2 regions of the Absiella sp. AM29-15 genome follow, and region 1 is predicted to be linked to the other one. Evidence: predicted binding sites of a transcription regulator. Region 1 holds the regulator's gene; the other holds the start of a gene.

Region 1 (4,456 bases):
CAAAGCGACGTAAATCCATGTACCATTGTAAAGAATCACTTTCCATACCCATTTCTTTCATACGTTCAGCTAATACATCATAGCGTTCTTCTCTCTGGCTTCCACCAACAAGTTCTCCTACACCTGGTACTAACAAGTCACAAGCAGCCACTGTTTTACCATCTTCATTCATACGCATATAGAATGCTTTGATATCTTTAGGATAATCAATCAAGAATACAGGACCGTTTACAACTTTTTCGCATAAGTAACGTTCATGTTCACTCTGAAGATCCATGCCCCATTCGATTTTGTTGTTTTCAAATTTTACATCAGCTTTCTTCAATTCTTCGATAGCTTCTGTATATGTCATGCGTTTAAATTCGCTGTTCATAACCTTTGTGATACGATCAATACATTCTTTATCAATCATCTTTTCAAAGAATTTCATTTCTTCAGGTGCATTATCTAATACATACTGGATACAATATTTAATCATATCTTCAATCAGATTCATATCATCATCTAAATCCGCAAATGCGATTTCAGGTTCAATCATCCAGAATTCAGAAGCATGACGTGTCGTATTAGAGTTTTCTGCACGGAAAGTAGGGCCAAAGGTATAAACATCACGGAATGCCATAGCGAATGCTTCCACATGCAGCTGTCCAGAAACAGTTAAAGAAGCATGCTTTCCAAAGAAATCTTCTTCATAGTTTGTATCTTCACGTGTTGTAACAGTGAATGTTTCACCAGCTCCCTCTGCATCATTTCCAGTAATTACTGGTGTGTGCACATACACAAATCCTTGGTTCTGGAAAAATTCATGAATAGCCATAGATAATACAGAACGCAAACGAAATACTGCATAGAATGTGTTTGCACGAGGACGAAGATGTGCAATTTCACGCATATATTCAAAGCTGTGACGTTTCTTCTGTAAAGGATAGTCACGATCACAATCACCTTCTAATATAACTTCAGTGACCTGAATTTCAAATGGTTGTTTTCCTTCTGGTGTCAACACAAATTTACCAGTAACAGTTAAAGCTGCACCTGTAGGATATTTCTCCACTTCTTTAAAGTTTTTTAAATCTTGTGTATACACTAACTGAGCATTGCGGAAATACGTACCATCATTTAATTCAATGAAGCCTAATTTCCCACTGCAGCGATTTGTTCTGATCCATCCCTGTAACTGTACATATTCCATTGAGTCTAGTTCTACATGAGATCCACTTAATACGATTTCATATAGTTCGCGAATAGTCATAAATTCAAACATGTTATTTCCTCCTTTTTATCATAAAAAAAACGTTCCCATCACAGGAACGCTTGTTTTAGCGCGGTGCCATCCTGATTCTTCATGCATAGCATAAAGCATCTTTTTAGCATGTAACGTATGCCTGACGAAATCGTCTACTTTAGTTCTCCGATTCTACTCCACAGGTGTTCTCCATAAGCCTTTCGTTCTGCCTTTCACCAACCGCAGAATCGCTTTTTTCGAAACAATCTTATTTCGTCCTGTTTCCTTGTATTTCAACTCTTGTTTAGATGATACCACAAGTATCCTCCATTTTACAAGCTTTTTTTACAAATGTCCGATATTTAGTTTGTTTGTTTCAAAAACCAGCTCCTGAATAGACGTTACAACATCAATACTCTTTAATATAACGCCCTTTGGAATCTGAATATGTTCATGTGTAAAGTCAATTAGTCCAATGATGCCACAGGCAATCAAACGATCAACGGTCTGTTGAATATTATCACTGATCGCAAGAATAGCGATACGACAGCCATCAGGAACCCGTTGCTCCAGCTCACTGATATCATAAACAGGAATACCAAAACGAACACCCTGACGATCTGGATTGATATCAAATGCACAGGAAATTTCACCAACGACATAATCCCATTTATTATACTTCATCAATGCACGTCCCATGTTGCCTGCACCTACCAGTATGATCTTTTCATCAAAATCCATACCTAGTTCCTGATTAAAAATTTCAATCAGCCGGTTGACATCATACCCATAGCCCTGTTTTCCAAGATTGCCAAGGAAAGAGAAATCACGACGAATGGTAGTTGGCTCAATATTCACAACACTCGCCAACTCTTTAGACATGATACGTTCCACACCGGAACTTTGTAATTTTCGCAGCGCCTTCAAATATACAGGATATCGTTGCAGCGTTGCCTTTGGTACGTTCTTTTCACTCATGTATATCACCTATGAGTTAGTATACCACGAATTTTTCTATTTGTGAATAAATTAATAAGTTTAACATGCAAAACATTCACATATTTTATAATAACCATATCATAAATTCTTATACGCTAACAAAAAGACAGCAAATGCTGCTGTCTGAAAATTTAACGCTCTAATTCCATTCCCGGATTTGCGGTTAAATCAAAATCTCCACGCTCGCCATGCAGGTATGCCACCGTACCGGCAACACCAATCATTGCCGCATTATCGGTACAACAAGAAAGTGGTGGAATAATAAACTCAACATCCGGATATTGATTTGTTAAATCCACACTGACTTTTTCACGCAGACAAGAGTTCGCCGCAACACCACCAGCCAGTACCATCTGCTTTGGATGATATTGTTCAATTGCTTTTCTTGCCCGCAGCAATAATGCCTCAAAAGCCGTTTCCTGATAAGATGCCGCAAGGTCTGCAGGTACAAAGCTTTCTCCTTTACGTTTGCATCGATCAATAAACTGTAACACACTGCTCTTTAAACCACTAAATGAAAAATCAAGTTCATTTTCGGTCTTAGGTTTTGCTAATTGATAAACAGGCTTTCCTTCTTTCGCAAGTTTATCCACATAAACACCGCCAGGATATGGAAGTCCAAGAACACGGCCAACCTTATCTCCAGCTTCACCAATCGCATCATCCTGGGTCGTACCAAGAATCTCAAAGCTCCATTCATCTTTCATATAGACTAATTCTGTATGTCCACCAGATACTACAAGGGCTAGCAATGGAAATTTTAAATCCGCAATCAAACGATTTGCGTAGATATGTCCAGCAATATGATGCACAGGAATCAAAGGTTTATTAAAAGCCCATGCCAGCGTTTTAGCGGCTTGTACACCTACATGCAGGCTGCCCACCAGACCAGGTCCCTGTGTCACAGCAATACCATCCATATCTTCTACTTCCATATTTGCCTGTTTCAAAGCTTCTTCAATGACCATAGAAATATTTTCCACATGGATACGGCTTGCAACTTCAGGAATGACACCACCGAAATCTTTATGTACATCAATTTGTGTAGCGACGACGTTTGCCAATACTTCTTTTCCGTTTTTTATGATTGCGACTGCCGTTTCATCACAACTGGATTCAATCGCAAGAATATACGTATCTTTCATAAACAGCTTCCTTTCAAGGCCTTTACCAAAACATAGGCATCTTCCCCATTATCATGATAATACCCTTTTCTCGTATTTACATTGATAAAATCGTATGATTCATATAATCGTTGTGCCGCAATATTGCTGACACGAACCTCTAGTGACAATGTTTCACAATGCATTCTTTCCACATCTTCTATCATTTGATCCATTAAAAGATGTGCTAGATGCTTGCCACGATATTGCGGTAAGACAGCGATTTTCGCTAATTGTGCAATATCAAAAGTAACCCAATAATCAATGAATCCAATAATTTTGCCTTCTTCTTTTAACACATAGATAAAGGCATAATCATTTTCTTCTAATTCATATAAATATTGTTCCTTACTCCATGGCGCAGGAAAACAAATAGCATCAATTGCAACGATTTCATCAAGATCTTCTTTTTTTAATGCTTCCAGCATACTATTTTACCATATAGGCACTCTGGTCTTTTAAATAACGTGGTGTTAAGATATGAATGTTTTCCACTTTTCTTGCGTAAGGACGCAAAAGTTTAAAATTTTCAATAAAATCAATATCTGTTGTTTCCATATCGATCAAAGAAGTATCCCCAATTACTTTTAAATCTGGATGTTCTTTTAAGTAGGCTTTAATTTCATCCAGGTTCATGATACATTCTTCTTTGTCAAACACTCCATGATTTAAACTACCAGCATATGCACGAGAACTTCTCGCATCCAGCATAACGAATACATGATCATTTACTCCTGCATATAATTGCAAGGTTGATATACAATATAACGGGATATGTTTTCTCGTACATAAAACCTTTGCGACTGCCATCGCAATACGTACCCCAGTATAGCTACCTGGCCCATCTGTAATCATGACTTCATCCAAATCATCAGCTTTCCAGCCAACGCTGTCCATACAGGCAATTAATTCCGGAAATAAAGTTTCACTTTGCTGCTTCCAGCAAGACAAAGCTTTTCCAGCTTTTACTTCACCATCTTCTAACAGCACAATCACCAAATGGCGATGTGCACTATCCATACATAAGGTTTTCATTATAATTCCCTCACAATCTTTTCATATGCTTCAC
Region 2 (4,456 bases), on a different contig from region 1:
ATTTACACATATGGGGCTATATTGCCAATCATAAAAGAGAATGTGCAGCAATGACGATTGAAGAAGTGGCAGAGAAGTGCAATGTTTCTAGAACAGGAATTTTACGGTTTGCGAAAAAAATATCTCTACAGGGATTCAGTGAATTGAAATTCTATTTAAGAATGGAAAATGTTGAAGAAAATGAATTAACGGATGAAAAGATTGATTCTATATCTCAAAGCTATATCAAAGGCATTCAAAGTTTTACAGAACAAAATTTAGATAAAGTCTGCGATGAGATTTATCATGCGAAAAGAATCTTTGCATATGGCAGTGGCGTGATTCAACAATCTGCGGTCAGAGAATTAAAACGCTTGATGTTTAAGCTGAATGTTATTGTTTATATGATCAATGGGACTGCAGAGATAGGATTTTTATTGAATAATTTAAGAGAAGGGGATGTTGTTTTTCTTTTCTCATTGGGTGGGGAAAGTGCCCAGATATGCAAGTTTGGGAAACAATTAAAAGAGAAAGATTGTAAAATTGTTACAATCACAAGAATGCAACATAATACATTAGCTGAATTAGCGGATGTCGCAGTATATTTTTCATCTATGTCAAAACCGATTATGATTGAAAACCATAGATTTGAACCGGTAACTATGTTTTTCTTTGTAGTAGAAATGTTGTTTTTAAGATATGCAATGTATCAACATAACAAGTCAATAGAAGAAAGTAAATGAAAAGTGGAAGAAATTCCACTTTTTGTGAAAAAGAACGAAGAATGTATATCAATACGAAAACAATCCAGAACAAGGAAACATAGATTCCTTCATGATATAATGCAGCCATGAAGAAGGAGAGGTATAAGATATGTTTTCAATATTTAAAAAGAAAAGTAAAAATTTTACGATCAAAGCACCAATCGATGGTGTATGTAAGGATTTGAGTGAGGTACCTGATGAAGTATTTTCAGAAAAGATGATGGGCGATGGTATTGCGATTGAACCAACTGGAGATGTTTTATGCGCACCAATTGATGGCACAATAACCATGTTGATTGATTCACACCATGCATTTGGAATGACGAGTCCTGAAGGAATTGAAGTTCTGGTGCATTGTGGTTTGGAAACAGTAAACTTGAAAGGACAAGGCTTTGAGGTATTAAAGAATGTGAATGATAAGGTAAAGGCAGGGGAGCCGATTATTAAGGTAGATCGCGCATTTATGGAAAAAGAAAATATTCCATTGATTACACCAGTCATTGTAATAAATCCACTAGATAAACAAATCGTTTCTTATCATGTTGGAGAACAGGTAAAGGTAAAGGATAGCGATATTCTTGAACTTGCGTAATATAAAATTAATTGCCTGTGATGTGGATGGAACTTTATTTAACAGCAAAGGAAAAATAGGTAATGAAACAAAGAAGATATTGATGAAACTCCAACAACAAGGAGTGAAGATTGCGATTTGTAGTGGGAGAGCACCTTTTGAATTAAAGAGCATTGTGGATGAATTAGAATTAAAACGCTATGATGGTTATCTGTTGCATGGCAATGGTGCTGGCATTTATCATGTAAAGAAGGATGTAAATATTCAGTTTCCACAAGTACCTCCAGATGCCATATCAGAAATGATTAAGATTGCGCATGCGATGCATTTGTTTGTGATCGTTTCTCAAAAAGGCAACTATGCATGTAGTTATACACTACCTTTGGCAATCAAAAGGGAAATCGCGAAACGTCTTTATCGACCAATGCGTGCATCTAAAGTGGTAAGATTGCGTCAATTTGCTTATATGGCAAGAAATGCAAATATGGTTGAGCACTTAGAGAATCATATTCATAATGCCGCCAATAAACTATGTATCAGAGGTAATCCTAAGATTTTGCACAGGGCAGAAGATGCCATTCGTAAAAAGTATCCTGAAAAATTTAATTATTTTTACCTTAGTGAAGGTTCTTTGGAAATCACAGATATCCATGTAAGTAAGGCACAGGCATTGTTATCACTTTGTGATCAATTGGATATCCATTTGGACCAGGTCATTGCTTTTGGCGATAGTAACAATGATGATGAGATGTTATCCATTATACCTTATGGGGTGGCAATGGAAAATGCCTTTCCATCAACGAAATCAGCGGCATCTTATATCACAAAGTCCAATGATGAGGAAGGAATTGCGGTATTTTTACATAACTTTTTTAACCAGTAAACACTGGTTTTTCTTTTTTTTCTGGTACTGGATAATATTCCAAAAATTGTGAAAAATTTCTACAAATGGACATGAAAACAGAAGATGTTTGAAATATTGTAAACGATTACACATGTGGTATGATGTATTACGTCAAGAGAACAAAGTGATTTGACAAGAAGAAAAGGAGACATGAATTTATGATGCAAAAGATTCAAAGATTCGGAGGGGCAATGTTTACACCCGTACTATTATTTGCCTTCTCAGGAATCATGGTTGGTTTATGTACCGTATTCCAATCAGAGATGATTATCGGCAGTATTGCTGCTCCAGAAACTGGGTGGTATCAGTTCTGGTATGTAATTAAGGAAGGAGCATGGACACTATTTAGACAAGTACCGTTATTGTTCGTGATTGCTTTACCAATCGGGTTAGCGAAAAAACAAAATGCACGTGCTTGTATGGAAGCATTTGTTCTTTACTTAACATTCAACTATATGTTAGCAGCCATGTTGACAAACTGGGGATCCAGCTTTGGTGTTGATTTCAGTATTGAAGCAGCAAGTGGAACTGGTTTAGCATCCATCGCAAGTATCAAAACATTAGATACAGGTATGATTGGTGCTTTGGCAATCGCAGGTATTGTTGTATTCTTACATAATCGTTATTTCGATACAGAGCTGCCTGAATGGTTAGGGGTATTCAAAGGATCATCATTTATCTGCTTAATCGGATTCTTCGTAATGATTCCAGTTGCATTCTTATTTATGGCAATCTGGCCAAGAGTACAGAGCTTAATCGCAGGTATGCAGAGCTTCTTTATTTCAAGTGGTGCATTAGGAATTTGGGTATATACATTCTGTGAACGTATCTTAATTCCAACTGGATTACATCACTTCATCTATATGCCAATGGCTTATGAATCAATTGTAGTTGAGGGCGGATTCAAAGCAGCTTGGGCATTAGGTTTACCAGAATTTGCGAAATCTACAGAAAGCTTATCAACATTATTCCCTGCTGGTGGATTTGCACTGTATGGACACTCAAAAGTATTCGCACCTATTGGAATTGGGGCTGCATTCTATGTAACCGCAAAACCAAACAAGAAAAAAGAAGTCTTAGGTTTGATGCTTCCAGTCGCATTAACAGCTGCATTTGCTGGTATCACAGAACCTATTGAATTTACATTCTTATTTATCGCACCAGTATTATTCTTTGTACATGCATTACTTGCCGCAACACTTGCCATGGTGGAATTTATGGCTGGTGTATCTGGGGAATTCTCAAGTGGTTTAATCAACTGGGCAGCATTAAACTGGTTACCATTAGGGGCAACACATGGTATGACATATGTGATTCAGGTAGTCATTGGTCTAGTATTTAGTGGTATTTGGTTTATCGTATTCCGTTTCATGATTTTGAAAATGAATCTTGCGACACCAGGACGTGAAGATGATGATGAAGAAGTAAAATTAGTATCTAAAAAAGAATATAAAGCCGCAAAAGCTGCAGGAACAGTTCCAGGCAGTGATGAAGACACAAGTAATGATCCAAAAGAAGATGTAAAAGTAGAAGGTGGCAATGCCGCAAAAGCCGCTGCATTCTTAGAAGCACTGGGCGGTAAAGATAACATTCAGGATGTCACAAACTGTGCAACACGTTTACGTGTAACAGTAAAAGATGATAGTATCGTCGCTCCACTTGCAGTATTCAAAAAAGCAGGTGCTCATGGTTTGGTACACAAGGGGAAAGCTTTACAGGTAATTGTAGGTTTAAGTGTTCCAAGTGTACGAGAAGAATTTGAAAATTTATTAAAATAGAAAAGAGGTTTATACCTATGAAAAAAAGTTCAATCGTGATTGCAGGAGGAGGGTCTACCTTCACTCCTGGAATCGTTATGATGTTACTAGAACACGCAGATGAATTCCCAATTCGTCAGATTAAGTTTTATGATAATAATGAAGAACGTCAGGATAAAGTCGCAAAAGCTTGTGAAATTATTATTCGTGAGCGTGATCCAGAAATTAACTTTATCGCAACATGTGATCCAAAAGAAGCATTTACAGATGTAGATTTCTGTATGGCACATATTCGTGTAGGTCTATATGCGATGCGTGAAAAAGATGAAAAGATACCTTTGAAATATGGTGTAGTAGGACAGGAAACTTGTGGTCCTGGTGGAATTGCTTATGGTATGCGTTCTATCGGTGGCGTTATTGAAATCCTTGACTACATGGAAAAATATTCACCAAATGCTTGGATGTTAAATTATTCTAATCC

What was found. The regulator Rex, encoded in region 1, represses fermentation and respiration genes when NADH is low (regulators of the CRP and FNR family bind a similar motif). The targets are predictions, from matches to a motif close to GTGAANNNNTTCAC.
Region 2: a site for Rex is predicted at 2,246-2,259, ahead of DW761_RS08665 (alpha-glucoside-specific PTS transporter subunit IIBC). Genes of this name have one in related genera too.

What each region holds. Positions count from the first base shown of each region.
Region 1 is NZ_QVFL01000014.1:126,803-131,258, forward strand. It holds gene asnS (asparagine--tRNA ligase) at 1-1,264, opposite strand, end outside; gene DW761_RS21675 (hypothetical protein) at 1,418-1,543, opposite strand; gene DW761_RS14440 (redox-sensing transcriptional repressor Rex) at 1,571-2,203, opposite strand; gene tsaD (tRNA (adenosine(37)-N6)-threonylcarbamoyltransferase complex transferase subunit TsaD) at 2,356-3,369, opposite strand; gene rimI (ribosomal protein S18-alanine N-acetyltransferase) at 3,366-3,815, opposite strand; gene tsaB (tRNA (adenosine(37)-N6)-threonylcarbamoyltransferase complex dimerization subunit type 1 TsaB) at 3,817-4,422, opposite strand; gene tsaE (tRNA (adenosine(37)-N6)-threonylcarbamoyltransferase complex ATPase subunit type 1 TsaE) at 4,422-4,456, opposite strand, start outside.
Region 2 is NZ_QVFL01000007.1:38,544-42,999, forward strand. It holds gene DW761_RS08650 (MurR/RpiR family transcriptional regulator) at 1-722, shown strand, start outside; gene DW761_RS08655 (PTS sugar transporter subunit IIA) at 853-1,335, shown strand; gene DW761_RS08660 (HAD family hydrolase) at 1,322-2,197, shown strand; gene DW761_RS08665 (alpha-glucoside-specific PTS transporter subunit IIBC) at 2,377-3,996, shown strand; gene DW761_RS08670 (6-phospho-alpha-glucosidase) at 4,014-4,456, shown strand, end outside.